Regions from separate parts of the Actinoplanes sp. NPDC048967 genome, predicted to be linked through region 1. Evidence: riboswitches for the same ligand, from Rfam matches in the RefSeq annotation. Region 1 holds a riboswitch; each other region holds the start of a gene.
What was found. Region 1 has a riboswitch for cobalamin ahead of bluB (5,6-dimethylbenzimidazole synthase). Riboswitches for the same ligand answer to the same signal wherever they lie in the genome.

Region 1 (5,485 bases):
GGCTCGAGCTGGCCAGCCGCGCGGTCCTGCTCGTGTCGATCTTCCCGCCGGCCTGGCTGCTCGGCACGGCCGGCCTGTCGGTCGCCAAGATCCTCGAGAACATGGAGATCGGGCACAACGTCATGCACGGCCAGTGGGACTGGATGCGGGACCCGAAGATCCACTCGACCACCTGGGAGTGGGACAACGCCTCGCCGTCGGAGCAGTGGAAGCACTCGCACAACGAGCTGCACCACACGTACACCAACGTGATCGGCAAGGACAACGACCTCGGCTACGGCATCATGCGCGTCGACGAGCAGCAGCGCTGGAGCCCGATCCATCTCGGTCAGCCGCTCTGGAACTTCGTCAACGCCTGCTTCTTCGAGTACGGCATCGCCGCGTACGACCTGGAGCTGGGCAAGAACCTCAAGACCAAGAAGCGCCGCCAGTCGCCGCAGTTCAAGGAGCGGCTCAAGCAGGTCCGCCGCAAGATCGGCAAGCAGATCCTGAAGGACTACGGCGTGCACCCGGCCCTGTCCGCGCTGACCGGCTCCTGGCTGACCACGATCGCCGCCAACGCGACGGCCAACCTGGTCCGCAACCTGTGGACCCACTCGGTGATCATGTGCGGTCACTTCCCGGAGGGCGTGGAGACCTTCGAGCGCACCTCGATCGAGGGCGAGACCCGCGGCGAGTGGTACCTGCGCCAGATGCTCGGCTCGGCCAACATCGACGGCAACCGGGCGATGCACATCATGACCGGCAACCTGTCGTACCAGATCGAGCACCACCTGTTCCCGGATCTGCCCAGCAACCGGTACCAGGAGATCGCGCCGCAGATCCGCGACCTGTTCCAGCGCTACGGGCTCTCGTACACCAGCGGCTCGCTGCCCCGGCAGGTCGGCTCGGCCTGGTACAAGGTCTTCCGGCTCTCGCTGCCCAACCGCGGCGAGGCCAAGGCCCTCGCCGACGGCCCGCGCCCGGCCAGCGGCCGCAAGGCGAAGGCGACCCGCTGGCAGCGCCCGGCCGCCGAGACCCAGACCGAGCCGGTGGCTGTGAACTCCTGACCCGTACGGCCTAGGCTGGTCCGGTGAGCAACGTGGTGACCAACTGGGCCGGCAACATCACCTTCGGCGCCCGCCGGCTGCACCGGCCGGCGGCGCTGCCGGAGCTGCAGGAGATCGTCCGGGCCGGCGGCCCGCTGCGCGTGCTGGGCAGCGGGCACTCCTTCAACCGGATGGCCGACACGACCGGCGACCTGATCAGCCTGATCGGCCTGCCCCGCGTCGTGGAGATCGCCGAGGACCGCCGGACGGTCCGGGTCGACGGCGGCATCCGGTACGGCGAACTCGTCGACCGCCTCGACGCGGCGGGCCTGGCGGTGCACAACATGGCCTCGCTCCCGCACATCTCGGTGGCCGGCGCGGTCACCACGGCGACTCATGGCTCGGGCGTCCGCAACGGCAACCTGGCCACCTCGGTAGCGGCGATCGAGCTGATCCGCGGCGACGGCGAACTGGTGACCCTGCGCCGCGGCGACGAAGACTTCCCCGGCGCGGTGGTGGGCCTGGGCGCCCTCGGCGTGGTGACCGCGCTGACGCTGGACGTGGTGCCGGCGTTCGAGCTCCGCCAGTACGTCTACGACGACCTGCCCCGGGCGTCACTGGAGCAGCACCTGCCGGAGATCCTCGCGGCCGGCTACAGCGTCAGCCTGTTTACCAACTGGCAGTCCGGGGACATCAACCACGCCTGGTTCAAGCGTACGGACGAGCTGCCGGAAGGCCCGCTCTTCGGCGCCCGCCCGGCCGACGGGAAGCGCCACCCGGTGCCCGGCGTGGCCGCGGACAACAGCACCGACCAGTTCGGCGTTCCGGGCCCGTGGCACGCCCGGCTGCCGCATTTCAAGATGGAGTTCACCCCCAGCACCGGCGCGGAGCTGCAGTCGGAGTGGATGGTGCCGTTCGACCGCGCCCTGGAGGCGATCGACGCGGTGGCCCGGGTCCGGGAGAAGATCGTCCCGGTGCTGCAGGTGAACGAGATCCGTACGGTGGCGGCGGACAACCTCTGGCTGAGCATGAACTACGAGCGCGACAGCCTCGGCCTGCACTTCACCTGGATCGCCGACACGGCGGCGGTCCTGCCGGCCGTGGCGGCGCTGGAGGAGCAGCTCGCGCCGCTGGAGGCCCGCCCCCACTGGGGCAAGGTCTTCACCCAGGACCCGGCGACGGTCCGCAGCCGCTACCCCCGCTTCGCCGACTTCCAGGCCCTGGTCACCAAGTACGACCCCCAGGGCACCTTCCGCAACCCCTGGCTCGACGACATCCTGGGCCACTGACCCGCGGCCGTCGGCCATGGCGGTAGCGTGTCGTCCGGCACGAACTTGTTGCGAGGTGCCCCGCCCACGGGTGGGGAGAATCGGGAAGCCGGTGCGAATCCGGCACGGGCCCGCCGCGGTGACCGGGGAGCTGCCGCCCACGCGCACCCTGGTGCGCAGCCACTGGCCGGACGGCTGGGAAGGCGGGCGGTGAGGCGCTGATCCGGGAGTCCGAAGACCGGCCTCGCGTCGATGACCCCGGCCGGCCCGGGGCACGAGCGCAGCGGGAGCCTGCCCATGATCCACGACCTGTACGAGACCATCAGCCGCCGCCGCGATGTCCGGGGCCAGTTCACCGGTGCGCCGGTCCCCGACGACGTCCTGGACCGGATCCTCACAGCCGCGCACGAGGCGCCCAGCGTCGGGCTGTCGCAGCCGTGGGACTTCATCCTGGTCCGCGACCGCGAACTCCGGCAGACGTTCCACCGGCACGTGCACACCGAACGCGAGACCTTCGCCGCCACCCTCGACGGTGACGCCGCGCGGCGGTTCGCAAGCATCAAGATCGACGGGGTTCTGGAGTCGACGCTGTCGGTCGTGGTGACCTACGACGCCGCGCGGGGTGGGCCCGCGGTGCTGGGGCGGCACGCGATTGCGGACGCCGGGCTCTATTCGGTGTGCCTGGCCATCCAGAACCTGTGGCTGGCGGCCACCGCCGAAGGACTGGGCGTCGGGTGGGTGTCCTTCTACCGCGAGGACTTCCTGTGCGGCCTCCTGGGCATCCCGGACTCGGTGCGGCCGGTCGCCTGGCTGTGCCTGGGCCCGGTCAGCCACCTCGAGGACGTGCCGGATCTGGAACGGCACGGCTGGCGGCAACGCCGGCCCTTGCAACTGGCTCTGCACACGGACCGCTGGGGCGGCTGAGCCGGACCGGCTCGGTCCGGGCCGGGCATGGCCGGCCGAGCCGGGCGCGGCGGACCGGGCCGGGCCGAGCCCGGCGTGATCGGCCGAGCCCGACGTGATCGGCCGAGCCCGACGTGATCGGCCGAGCCCGACGTGATCGGCCGAGCCCGACGTGATCGGCCGAGCCCGACGTGGCGGGCCGAGCCGGGCGGCGGACGAAAGCCCCGGCTCAGGCCGGGGTGATCCGGCCGCCGATCTGCTGGGCCACCTCGAGGTCGTTGCCCTCGAACCAGCTCTCGGCCACCTTGCCCCCGGCCAGCCGGAAGATGATGATCCCGGTCTCCCGCACCCGCTGGTCGTCCGGCGGCAGGTCCAGATACCCGCCCCGGTAGGTCGACCGGATCGTGTACCGCACCACCAGCCGGTCCCCGCTGACGATCACGTCCTCCAGCACCGGTTCCTGGTCGGCGAACGCCGCCGGGTACCAGCGCAGCCACGTCGTGAAGGCGGCCAGGTCGCCGCTGCCGCCCGGTCCGTGCGCCACGAAGTCTTCGGTGACCAGGCCGGTCAGCCGTTGTTCGTCCCCCGTGCGGCACATGGCGAACCACGCGCACGCGATCTCCGTCGCTTCCATGCATCAATTTCTATGCCATGGCGACCTTCGGCGCATTGCGGACCGGCGGCCGGGGCAAACCCCGGCCGCCGGCTGCGCCGTCAGTCCGTGACGGTCGGCGCGGTCCGCGCGGCCTCGCGCAGGTCGGCCTTCTCCGCCGTGTACGGGTTGTACGCGTACGCCCGCGCCAGCTCCCCCGGCACAGTGAAGTACTCGGCGGACAGCTTCGCCGGGTCCGTGGCGATCTCCCCGCGACCCGGCAGATCGTCGCCGTCGTCCCAGCCCCACGGCGCGTTGGCCGAGTTGGTGCCGCACGAGTACGTGCCCACGCCGCAGCCGCCCGAGGTGTCACCGGCGAAAGTGCCCAGGTTGGCGTACAGGTCGGGGTTGTCCCGCTGGGCCCACAGGCCGCCCGCCGCGAAGATGTCGATCAGCTCGTAGCGGACGTCGCGGTCGTTGGTGCTGCTCGGTGTCTCACCCTCGGCCGCCGGGTAGTAGACGAGTCCGTCGCCGTTGATGGCGTACTGCGGGTACGCCTTGAGGCCGTGACCCTGGACCTCCTGCGCGGTGACGGGGTGCTGGAACGAGTCGTGCGGTGAGGACTGCATCTGCAGCGTGCCGTCGACCGTTTCCCGGCCGGTGGTCCAGGTGCTGCCGCTGGGTGTGTACGAGTAGAAGCTCGTGTGCGCGACGGTGACCGCGGAGCGCAGCACCCCGTACGGGGAGCCGTCCTTCTGGATCGCCAGCAGGACGCCCTCGCCGTCGTTCTCGTGCTCGGTCTCGAAGAACGGGTGGTCGACCCAGTCGCGGGGGTGGAAGAAGAAGTAGGTGACGTACCAGTGGGTGCTGGTCTCCGCCACCGAGTAGTACGCCGCCGCCGAGAACGACGCGCCGGACTCGGCTGCGCGGTCCCAGTTGTTGCGGCCGTTCCAGTCGCCGTCGAAGTCCACTCTGGTCAGGTAGTCGGCCTTGCCGCCCAGGGCATGGCTGCCGGTGGCGTCGACGTCCTGGTAGTGGATGGGTGCCCAGCGCAGAGCCAGGTCGGCCCGGCTGATCGCCGCGCCGGCGGGTGCCGGTGCCGCGAGCCCGATGGATGCCAGCGCCACCGACAGCGCGGCCGCGATTCTGCCCCTACCGACCATGTGTGCCCACCTTCACCGAATGGATAGACCACGGGCAATGTATGGGTCTCACGGTGGTGGATACGTGGCCGAGCCGCAACGCCCGGATGGCCGCGGACCGAAGAGTCGGCACGGCACCACCCCGCCGCGCCCGGGGCAGTCGAGTTGGGCGCGGCGGAGTGGCGGATCAGGGTGCCGCGGGGTCAGGCGGGTGCGCCCGCGGCGACAGTGGACGGCGGGGCGGCGGGCGGCGGGGTGGCCGCCGGGGGCGGGTCGTCGTGCTCGTCGAGCATCGTCGCCTCGTCGAACGGGTCCTCCCCGGCCAGCACGCGCTGGGCCCGGTCCCGGTCGAACTCGCTGGTCCAGGTGCCGATCAGCACGGTGGCGACCGCGTTGCCGGCGAAGTTGGTCAGGGCCCGCGCCTCGGACATGAACCGGTCGATGCCGACGATCAGGCCGACGCCGTCGAGCAGTTCCGGGCGGTGGCTCTGCAGGCCGCCGGCCAGCGTGGCCAGGCCCGCGCCGGTGACGCCGGCCGCGCCCTTGGAGGCG
Region 2 (5,485 bases), on a different contig from region 1:
GGCCTCCTCGAAGAGCTGCCGCGACAGATAGAGCCGTCCCTCCGGGGAGTTGACGTGCTGGTAGAGATTCAGCACCAGGTTGTTGGCGACGATCGTGTCGCCCGTGGCGAAGAAGGCGACCAGGCGGCTGACCAGGTGCTGCTCCGCGGGCGACAGCTTGGCCAGATCGGCGAGGTCGGAGTGCAGGTCGACCTCCTCGACGGTCCAGGTGTTCTTGATCGCGTCCTTGAAACGGTCGAAGAAGTGCGGGTACTTCATCGGCCGCAGGGTCAGGTCCATTCCGGGATCCAGCAACATCTACTGACACGCCTCACACGACTCGGGGTTCTCCAGGGAGCAGGCCACTGCCTCGTCATCGCCGACCGGCGCCGGTATGGTCGGCGCGACGGCCACGGTCGCCTGCTGGATGCGCGTCGCCGGCCGCGAACGCAGGTAGTAGGTGGTCTTCAAGCCGGCCTTCCACGCGTAGAGATACATCGACGAGACTTTGCCGATGGTCGGCGCGCTCATGAAGAGGTTCAGCGACTGCGACTGGTCCACGTAGGGCGCCCGGGCCGCGGCCACATCGATGAGCGCCTTCTGCGGCAGTTCCCATGCCGTGCGAAAGAGCTCCCGGACGTCGGCAGGCAGCGCGGAGATGCCCTGCACCGAGCCCTCGGCGCGCTTGATCTGCTCGCGGACGGCTGCGGTCCAGAGGCTGCGCGCCTTCAGTTCCCGTACCAGATAGGTGTTGATCTGCAGAAACTCGCCGCTCAGCGTCTCACGCTTGAAGAGGTTGCTGACCTGCGGCTCGATGCACTCGTAACAGCCGGCGATGGAGGCGATCGTCGCCGTCGGCGCGATCGCGATCAGCAGCGAGTTCCGCAGCCCGCTGGTCGCGATCCGCTGCCGCACCGCCGCCCACCGGGCGGTCTGCGTCGGCGTCACTCGCCAGAGATCCGGTTGCAGGTCGCCGCCGGCCGCTCTGGTCTGCGGGTACGCCGGGTGTGCGCCCCACCGTTCAGCAAGTTCGGCCGAGCTCTCCAGCGCGGTCAGGTAGATCTCCTCGGCGACCCGCGTGCTCAGCTCCCGCGCCGCAGCAGAGTCGAAGGGCAGCCTCAGCGCGAAGAACGCGTCCTGCAGGCCCATCAGCCCGAGCCCGACCGGACGCCACCGCGGGTTGCTGGTCGCGGCCTCGGTGCTCGGGTAGTAGTTGATGTCGATGACGCGGTCCAGGAAGACGACCGCCGTCCGCACCGTCGCCCGCAGCTTCTCCCAGTCCACGTCGTCGCCGTTCAGATGCCCGGCGAGGTTGACCGAGCCCAGATTGCAGACGGCCGTCTCGTCGTCCGAGCTGACTTCCAGGATCTCCGTGCACAGATTCGACAAGTGAATGGTGTTGCCCGGCACGCCGGTCTGATTGCTCAGCCGGTTCGACGGATCCTTGAAGGTCATCCAGCCGTTGCCGGTCTGTGCCAGGGTGCGCATCATCCGGCCGTACAGATCGCGTGCCTTGACCTGACGGACGACAGACCCGGCGGCCTCGGCGGCCCGATAGGCCGCGTCAAAATCGGCACCCCAGAGATCAGGCAGCGACGGTACGGCCGACGGGTCGATCAGCGACCACATCTCGTCCGCCTCGACCCGGCGCATGAACTCGTCGGGGATCCAGTTGGCCAGGTTCAGGTTGTGCGTCCGGCGGGCGTCCTCGCCGGTGTTGTCACGCAGCTCGAGGAATTCCTCGATATCCGGGTGCCACGGCTCGAGATAGACACAGGCTGCGCCCCTGCGCCGGCCGCCCTGATTGACGGCGGCCACACTGGCGTCGAGCGTGCGCAGGAACGGCACGATGCCGTTGGACTGCCCGTTCGTGCCGCGGATCAGCGCGCCGCGCCCGCGGATTCGCGACCACGAGATGCCGATGCCGCCGGCGAACTTCGACAGTCGCGCCACCTGCTGATACCGCTCGTAGATCGAGTCCAGCTCGTCCTTCGGCGAGTCGACCAGGAAGCACGACGACATCTGAGTGTGCCGGGTGCCGGAGTTGAAGAGCGTCGGCGAGCTCGGCAGGTAGGCCAGCGACGACATCAGCCGGTAGAACGCGATCGCCTCACCGGCGTTGGTCGACAGGCCGCAGGCGACCCGCAGCAGCCAGTACTGCGGCGTCTCCACGACCAGCCGCGACTGCGGATGACGCAGCAGGTAGCGGTCGGCGACGGTCCGCAACCCGAAGTACTCGAAACGCAGATCGCCGGCCGGGTCCACGGCATCGTCGAGCTTGCGGGCGTTCCTGGCCACGAAAGCAGCCGTCGCGTCCCCGATCAGCCCCTCCGCGTGGCCGTGCGCGATGGCCTGGCTGAAGCTGGCGACGCCCTGCCCGCGCACCTCCTTGTCGATGAAGGCCGCCAGCAACCGGGCCGCCAGTCGCGAGTATTGCGGCTCCTCGCCGATCAGCTCCGCGGCCGTCTGGATCGACAGCTTGTCCAGCTCCGCGGTGGTCGCGCCGTCGTAGAGCCCGCTGATGGTCTTGGTCGCCACCCGCAGCGGATCCACCTCGTTCAGGTCGGCGACCCAGCGCTCGACCGCCCGCACGATCTTGTTGACGTCGACCGACTCGGTCTCACCATTGCGCTTGCGCACCTGCATCGCGTGCCGGCGTTGCTCCGGCACGGCCGGATCGTACGCAGTCTTGTCCTGCGTGACCGTCATGAACTCTCTCTCCTCGCGAGCCCGTTGGCGGAACGGTCTTCGGGCGCGCAGGAGGACGCCGGTGGACGCGGCTGTGCGCGTACACCTGAAGTGGCGTCGGCCGTCCCACGCGGCCTCGGACCGCCGCACGCGAAAGCGTGCGGCGCGCTGGCAGGTCTTCGGACTCGCGGGCCTGACCGTTGCCGGTCGCCTAGTGGCCGTCGCTTCCCGGGCCCGGGCCCAGTGCTTGATGACGGCGGTCGTTCCCGCTCACCGCTGCGGGGGCAGTCCCGGTTTCTCACCGGGTTCCCTCTTGCCTCGCGCCGTCCTGGAGGGACGGGCGAACCAGCTGCGAGCAACACCATATCTAGGTGCGACAGCCGATGTACAACACCACATGTCGTGTCGGCGTGTCGGATCTTGCTCGATCAGGTGAGCCTGTGCGCGTGGACCGGACGCGACGGGGTAGAACGGGTGCATGGCTACGACGCAAGCCCCGCCCGGTGCGCAGGAATTCATCCCCGCCGACGCGAAGAGCCTCGACGAGCTCAAAGCGGCGGCGCCCGGCTGCCGCGGATGCGAACTCTACGAGGACGCCACCCAGGTGGTCTTCGGCCGCGGCGCGGAACATGCGCGGCTGGTTCTGGTGGGGGAGCAGCCCGGCGACATCGAGGACCAGCAGGGCCTGCCCTTCGTGGGGCCGGCCGGCCGCCTGCTTCGCGACGCGGTGGGCGACGCGGGCATCGATCCGTCGATCATCTATCTGACCAACACCGTGAAGCACTTCCGCTTCGAGCTGCGGGGCAAGCGGCGCATCCACCAGACTCCGGGCCCGGCGCACATCACGGCCTGCCGGCCGTGGCTGGTCGCCGAGTTCTCGCAGCTGAAGCCCGATCTGGTGGTGGCGCTCGGGGCCACCGCGGCCAAGGCCCTGTTCGGACCGTCGTTCCGGGTCACCAGGTCACGCGGCGAATTGCTGCCCTGGCCGGCGTCGGCGCAGCGCCCACAGGACTTCCCGGTCGCCGAGTCGCGGGCGCTGGCCACGATCCACCCGTCCGCGGTGCTGCGGGCCGACGACCGGGACGCCGCCTACAACGGCCTGGTCGACGACCTCAAGGTCGCGGCGACAGTCCTGGGCTGACCGGTACGCGCAACGACACGTTCACGTTGTCCTTGCGCCGCACGAAGCCGATCGCTGTGAACAGGTGGTCGGCGGCAGTGTTGGCCGCCATGGTGTGCAAGAACGGTCGGTCACCGCGCTCATAGATCTCGGCTGCGACCGCGAGCACCAGCCGGGCCGCCAGGCCGCGACCGCGATAGCCGGGATCGGTGCAGACCGCGCTGATCTCACTCCAGCCCGGCGGCCTGATCCGCTCGCCGGCCATCGCCACCAGAGCACCCCCGTGTCGGATGCCGAGGTAAGTGCCCAGCTCGATCGTGCGCGGCCGGAACGGCCCCGGTCCGGTCCGGCGCACAAGATCGATCATCTCGGGGACGTCGGTCGCGGTCAGAACGACGGCCTCCGGATCCGGTACGGCCCGCACGGTTGCATCCACCAGTTGCCGCGTGGCGCTGGTGCCCCGGACCTCCCAGCCCAGGTCGTGTGGCGGATTCGCCGTGATCGACAGCTCGGTGCCGGGACCGGCCAGCATCGCCAGGTCGTGCCAGCAGCGAGGATCGGCGGGGTCCTCGAGAGCGAAGAACGGCGCCACGTCGGGGTGGTAGCGAGCGGCCCGGCCGACGATGCCGGCGAACCGCGCGTGCGGGCCGGTGAGGGCGGCCCAGCTCGGCCGGTCGAGAACGTCCACAGTCACCAGCACATAGTGATGTGTGTCTCAGCGTGCCGTCGAGCAGGGCCGGCAAGACGCCGCGGGTAGGCTTTTCCCGTGCGGTTGACAGACTTCTGGGGGCGCCTCGAACAGGCCTTCGGCCCCGCTTATGCGCGGAGTCTCGCCGCGGATCAGAGTTTTGCGGCACTCGACGGGCGCACCATTAACGAATCCATAGCTCAGGGTGTGGAGACGGTTACTATCTGGCGTGCGGTGGTTTCCGCGTACCCCGATCGGGTGCCTGCCAGGCTGCGCTGACCCCTTTTTCGTACGCTTGTTCTGGCGTGTCGCTCGTATTCGTACACCTGTTCGGCTATTGTCCTCAGCGGCGCGGTCATCCACAGGGCACGGCCGGGCACCGGTTTTTGTCAGACCCTAGGTCTAGCGTGACTCGCGTGGTGAACAGAAGCTCTTCGGCGAAGACGCCCGGAAAGTCGAATACAGGGGTGGCGGACATGGTGGCAGGACCTGATCGGGACAAGGCGCTAGACCTTGCTCTCGCGCAGATCGACAAGCAGTTCGGCAAGGGTTCGGTGATGCGCCTCGGGGAACGACCCGTCATCCAGATGGCCGTCATCCCCACCGGCTCCATCGCCCTCGACATCGCGCTCGGCGTCGGCGGCCTGCCGCGCGGCCGGGTCATCGAGGTCTACGGACCGGAGTCCAGCGGTAAGACGACGGTGGCCCTGCACGCGGTGGCCAACGCCCAGCGCAACGGCGGCATCGCGGCGTTCATCGACGCGGAGCACGCGCTCGACCCGGAGTACGCCCGCGCTCTCGGTGTCGACACCGACGCACTGCTGGTGTCGCAGCCCGACACGGGTGAGCAGGCGCTCGAGATCGCGGACATGCTGATCCGCTCCGGCGCGCTCGACATCATCGTCATCGACTCGGTGGCCGCGCTCGTGCCGCGCGCCGAGATCGAGGGCGAGATGGGCGACAGCCACGTGGGTCTGCAGGCCCGCCTGATGAGCCAGGCGCTCCGCAAG
Region 3 (5,485 bases), 920 kb from region 1:
TGGCGGACACCGGTCGCGGGGCGCCACCGGCCGGCACCGCACGCCGGGCACGGTTGCTGGCCGGGCCCGCGTTCGAGGCGGACGACAAGTGGGACCTGTCCGGGCGCGACGGCTACGACGACCCGTACGGCTACCGGATCACGCCGCCGCCCGCCGGCACCTGGATCCTGCGGGGCACCACCGCCGACGGCCGCCGGTTCGTCGTGCAGACCCTGACCAGCACCGACGACCGCGTACGCCTGTTCCTGTCGCTGGGCACCCCGGAGCCGGTGCTGCGCGGCTTCCCGGACCCCGCGGCGCCCCTGCCGGTGCAGGTGCGGCTGCCCGACGGCCAGGGCGTCGTGGTCGCCGCCCCGGGCCGATTGCGTTACCGCGTGGCCGGGCGCACGTGGCTACCGATCAGCGGCGACGCGGCGCTGCTGCCCGCCGCGGCCGACGAGGTCGAGGTGACCACCGCGCGCGGACAGGCAGTCCGGGTGCGACTCGCCTAAGGTCGGGGACAGATGTCCGGTCTCGCCGCCGCTCGGCTCTGCCGCGGGCTTGAGGTGCGTGGTGATCGGGCATGTCTGTCGGCGATCAGGGAGGCTGCATGGACGTCGTCATCGGTGTCGACACCGGGACCACCGCGACCAAGGCCATCGCCGCCGGGCCGACGGGTGAGGTGCGCGCGATGGCCAGCGTGCACTACCCGCTGTCGGTGCCCGGCCCGGGCCAGGCCGAACTCGACCCCGCGAAGCTGCGCGACGCCGCGATCGAAGCTCTGACCACCGTGGCCAAGGAGTCCCAGGAGCGCGGTGACCGGGTCATCGCCGTGAGCCTCAGCGCCTTCCTGCACGCGCTGGTCCCGATGAACGCCGACGGCACGGCCCGCGGTCCGCTGATCACCTGGGCGGACAACCGGGCCGCCGGGCAGAGCGAGCGGATCGTGGCGTCCGGCCGGGCGAAGGACCTCCAGGCCCGCACCGGTACGCCGGTGCACCCGATGTCCCCGCTGACCAAACTCGCCTGGTGGGGCGCCACCGACCCGGCCGTCCTCCGGGACACCCCGCGCTGGGGCGGCGTCAAGGAGATCGTCCTGGCCGGCCTCGCGGACGAGGGCTTCCTGCTGGACCTGTCGGTCGCCTCCGGCACCGGCATGTACGACATCCACCAGCGGCGCTGGGACCCCGAGGCCCTGGAGCTGGCCGGGATCCCGGAGAGCCGGCTGGCCGAGGTCGTGCCGACGACCCGGCAGCTGCGGCTCAAGCGGGAGGTGGCGGTCGCCGCCGGGCTCCCGCCGGAGCTGCCCCTGATCATCGGGGCCGCCGACGGACCGCTGGCCAACCTGGGCGTGGGCGCGACGCCGGTCGGCGTGGCGGCCGTGTCCCTGGGCACCAGCGGCGCCCTGCGCACCGTCGTGCACGGCCCGACCGCGGACAAGGCGGGCCGGCTGTTCTGCTACGCGCTGACCGAGGACCGCTGGGTGGTCGGCGGCGCGATCAACAACGCCGGATCCGTGGTCCGCTGGGCCGGCCAGACCTTCGCGGGCGGCTTCGACCGGCCGACCGCCGAGGGCGAGGACGCCGACGTCCGCGACGCGGCCCTGCTGACCGAGGCGGCCGGGGTGGCGCCGGGCAGCGAGGGGCTGCTCTGCCTGCCGTACCTGCTGGGCGAGCGGGCGCCGTGGTGGCGCGGGGGGATGCGCGGGGCGTACATCGGCCTGCGCCGCGAGCACGGCCGGGCCCACCTGGTCCGGGCCGCGGTCGAGGGGGTGTGCCAGCAGCTGGCGCTGGTCCGCGACACGTTCGCCGACGAGGGCATCGCGATGACCGAGGTCCGGGCCACCGGCGGGGCGGTCGCCTCGGAGCTGTGGGTCGGCATCCTGGCCGCGGCGCTGGACCTGCCGGTGGCGATCGCCGACACGCCGGAGGGGACGGCGCTGGGCGCCTGCCTGCTGGCCCGGCACGCGCTGGGCGAGCTGCCCGACCTGGACGAGGCGGCGGCGCTGGTGGCGATCACCGAGCACGAACGGCCGGACCCGAAGAACGCCGACCTGTACCGGCGGATGCGGCCGCTGGTGGAGCAGTCGGCTCTGGCGGTCACCGATGTGCTCAAGGAGCTGGACAAGCTGGCTCCCGAGCCGCTGCCCGACACGGAGAAGGCCCTGCCGGGCGTCGGCTGAGCGGCTCGCGCCCCGGCCGTTCTCGCCGTGCTCGGCCGGCCGCGGCCTTGTCGCCGCTCGCCGTTCGGCCCGGTGGCGGCCCGGACCGGGGTGAGGATGCCCACGCGGCCCCGCGTTGACGGCGTGCCGGGCCGTGAGAAAGAGTGGCTCGCGAGCGGCAGTGGAGGAACCCGGTGGGAGACCGGGACGGTCCCGCCACTGTGACCGGGGTTCGTCCCCGGAAGTCAGGAGACTCCGGCCGCTCGTACCTTCCACACGCGGGCGCGGACCCGCGGAAAGGACCGGGCGTGACGCCGTACCCGTTCTCTGCCGTCGTCGGCCTCGACGACCTGCGGCTCGCGCTGCTGCTGACCGCTGTGTCCCCGGCCGTCGGCGGGGTCCTGGTCCGCGGCGAGAAGGGCACGGCCAAGTCGACGGTCGTCCGTGCCCTCGCCACCCTGCTGCCCGAGGTCGACGTGGTCCGCGGCTGCCGCTTCGCCTGTGATCCCGCGGCGCCCGACCCCGGCTGCCCCGACGGGCCGCACGAGCCCGGCGCGCCGCACGGCCACCGCCCCGCCACGCTGGTCGAGCTGCCCGTCGGGGCCACCGAGGACCGGGTCGTCGGCACCCTGGACATCCAGCGTGCGCTCGCCGACGGCGTCAAGGCGTACGAGCCGGGTCTGCTCGCTGCGGCCCACCGCGGCGCCCTCTATGTCGACGAGGTCAACCTGCTGCCGGACCACCTGGTGGATCTGCTGCTCGACGCGGCGGCGATGGGCCGCGCCCACGTCGAGCGCGACGGGGTGTCGGTCAAGCACGCGGCCCGGTTCCTGCTGGTCGGCACGATGAACCCCGAGGAGGGCGAACCGCGCCCGCAGCTGGTCGACCGGTTCGGCCTGGTCGTGACGGTTGCCGCCCCGCGCGAGGCGAAGCTGCGGGCCGAGGTGGTCCGGCGCCGGCTGGCGTACGAGGCCGGCCCGGAGGCGTTCGCGGCCCGGTTCGCGGCCGACGAGAAAGCCCTGGCCGAGCGGATCCTGACGGCTCGGGAGCGGGTGCCGTTCGTGCGGCTGCCGGACGCCGAGCTGGACCGGATCGCCCGGGTGTGCCTGGCCTACGGTGTCGACGGGATGCGTGCGGACATCGTCGTGGCGCGGTGTGCGGTGGCTTTGGCGGCGTGGCACGGTCGCGATCGGGTGACGGCTGAGGACATTCGGGACGCGGCGCGGCTCGCGTTGCCGCATCGCCGTCGCAAGGACCCGCTCGATCCGCCGGGCACTGATGAGGAACGGCTGGAAGAGGCGCTGGACCAGGCTGCTCAGGATGACCCGGACGAGGATCCGCCGCCCGGTGACGGTCCTGACGGGCCGGATGCCGGTGGCCCCGATTCTGGCGGGCCTGATTCTGGTGGTCCGGATTCCGGCGGTTCCGGCGCCGGCGCGCCGGACTCCGGCGCTCCCAGCTCCGGCGGACCCGGCTCCGGTGGCCCGGAGGGTTCCGGTGGGCCTCGGCGGACTGCCGAGCCTTCCGGCCCGGTTGAGCAGGCTCCGGGGGATGCCGGCGCTGAGGCGCCGGCCGATGAGCAGCGCAAGGTGAGCGGGGGTGCGGCGGCCCAGTCGGGTGCCGCCTACCGGCCGCGGACGTTGCGGATCTCTGCTCGTGGAGAGGGCGGGCATGCCGGGCGGCGGTCGCCGGCGTTCGCGCGGCGTGGGCGGGTGGTCGGCTCGCGGATCCCGCGCGGCAAGCTCGCCGGAGCGCCGCATCTGCCGGCTACTTTGCGGGCTGCCATCCACCGCGGTGCCGCCGCCGTGCCGCTACCAGGCCCTCGGCTCACCGCGCCGGGTGCGCAGGACGGCCGGGCACTTGACCACACGCTTGTTCCCAGTCCCGCCGGCTCCGCTCATCCGGCGGGCAGGCGGGCCGCGGCCGAGCGGCGGATCGGGTTGGTGCAGCCGCGTGACCTGAGGGAGGCCGTGCACGTCGGGCGTGAGGCCAACCTGGTGCTGTTCGTCGTGGACGCGTCCGGGTCGATGGCCGCGAGGAAGAGGATGACCGTCGTCAAGACCGCGGTGCTGTCACTGCTGCGGGACGCGTACCAACGGCGGGACCGGATCGGCATGATCACCTTCCGGGGGTCGGCCGCGGATCAGGTGCTGCCGCCCACGTCGAGCCACGAGGTCGGGGTGCTGCGGCTCGCCGGGTTGCGTACCGGTGGGCGTACCCCGCTGGCCGCCGGCCTGCGCGCCGCGGCCGCGACCATCGCCACCGAGCGCCGCCGCGACCCGCGCCGGCGGCCGCTGCTGATCATCGTCACCGACGGGCGCGCGACCAGCGGGCCGGATCCCGTGCTGGTCGCGCCGGCGTTGGCCGGCGTGGCGGCGGTGGTCGTCGACTGCGAGGCCGGGCCGATCCGGCTGGGTCTGGCCCGGCGGCTGGCCGCCGCCCTCGGCGCCGACATCATGCCGCTCGATGCGCTGGCCGCCGACCCGACCTCGACCCCGCTGGGGAGGGCCGCGTGATGCTCCCTCCCGCAGCTGCCCCGGTTTCTGCGGGCGTCCCGTTGGTTTCTGCGGGCGTCCCGTCGGTTTCCGTGGGCGTCCCGTCGGTCTTTGCGGGCGTCCCGTCGGTCTTTGCGGGCGTCCCGTCGGTTTCCGTGGTCGCCCGGCGGGTGCCCGCGATGGTCTCGCGGGTTTCCGCCCCGGCCTTGTGGCCGGGACGTCGTCGCGTGTCGTTCATCTCGCTGAGGAAGGCTGCCTGATGCCGCAGGGACAGGTCACCACCGTGCCGCAGGACGGACTCACCACGCGGCAGCGGCGCCGGCAGGCTGTGCTCGCCGTCCACACCGGACACGGCAAGGGGAAGTCGACCGCCGCGTTCGGGATGGCTCTGCGGGCGTGGAGTGCCGGCTGGTCCATCGGTGTCTTCCAGTTCGTGAAGTCCGAGAAGTGGCGGGTCGGCGAGGAGGCCGCGCTCAAGGCTCTGGGGCAGACCGGCGGGCCGAGCGTGGCCTGGCACAAGATGGGTGAGGGCTGGTCCTGGATCCAGCGGGCCGGCACCGAACGCGATCACGCCGCCGAGGCAGCCGAGGGCTGGGCGCAGATCAAGCGGGACCTGGCTGCCGAGACCCACAAGTTCTATGTGCTCGACGAGTTCACGTACCCGATGAAGTGGGGTTGGGTCGATGTCGCCGACGTCGTCGCGACCCTCGCGGAGCGGCCCGGCACCCAGCACGTGGTGATCACCGGCCGGGACGCGCACCCGGACCTGCTCGCCGCGGCCGACCTGGTCACCGAGATGACGAAGGTCAAGCATCCGATGGACGCCGGCCGCAAGGGACAGCAGGGCATC

Region 2: it holds a riboswitch for cobalamin, as region 1 does, so the genes downstream of both, AB0C12_RS19380 (ribonucleoside-diphosphate reductase subunit alpha) here and bluB (5,6-dimethylbenzimidazole synthase) in region 1, are expected to answer to the same signal.
Region 3: it holds a riboswitch for cobalamin, as region 1 does, so the genes downstream of both, AB0C12_RS04555 (VWA domain-containing protein) here and bluB (5,6-dimethylbenzimidazole synthase) in region 1, are expected to answer to the same signal.

Annotation. Positions count from the first base shown of each region.
Region 1 covers NZ_JBEZFL010000001.1:38,237-43,721, forward strand. Annotated here, with positions in the region: gene AB0C12_RS00170 (acyl-CoA desaturase) at 1-1,049, shown strand, start outside; gene AB0C12_RS00175 (D-arabinono-1,4-lactone oxidase) at 1,073-2,317, shown strand; cobalamin riboswitch at 2,354-2,558, shown strand; gene bluB (5,6-dimethylbenzimidazole synthase) at 2,594-3,220, shown strand; gene AB0C12_RS00185 (ester cyclase) at 3,429-3,833, opposite strand; gene AB0C12_RS00190 (hypothetical protein) at 3,914-4,954, opposite strand; gene AB0C12_RS00195 (cation:dicarboxylase symporter family transporter) at 5,137-5,485, opposite strand, start outside.
Region 2 covers NZ_JBEZFL010000004.1:352,737-358,221, reverse strand. Annotated here, with positions in the region: gene AB0C12_RS19385 (ribonucleotide-diphosphate reductase subunit beta) at 1-297, opposite strand, end outside; gene AB0C12_RS19380 (ribonucleoside-diphosphate reductase subunit alpha) at 298-2,688, opposite strand; cobalamin riboswitch at 2,820-3,032, opposite strand; gene AB0C12_RS19375 (UdgX family uracil-DNA binding protein) at 3,146-3,808, shown strand; gene AB0C12_RS19370 (GNAT family N-acetyltransferase) at 3,780-4,481, opposite strand; gene AB0C12_RS19365 (DUF3046 domain-containing protein) at 4,554-4,754, shown strand; gene recA (recombinase RecA) at 4,952-5,485, shown strand, end outside.
Region 3 covers NZ_JBEZFL010000001.1:961,433-966,917, reverse strand. Annotated here, with positions in the region: gene AB0C12_RS04565 (hypothetical protein) at 1-491, shown strand, start outside; gene AB0C12_RS04560 (gluconokinase) at 590-2,161, shown strand; cobalamin riboswitch at 2,290-2,418, shown strand; gene AB0C12_RS04555 (VWA domain-containing protein) at 2,449-4,656, shown strand; gene cobO (cob(I)yrinic acid a,c-diamide adenosyltransferase) at 4,895-5,485, shown strand, end outside.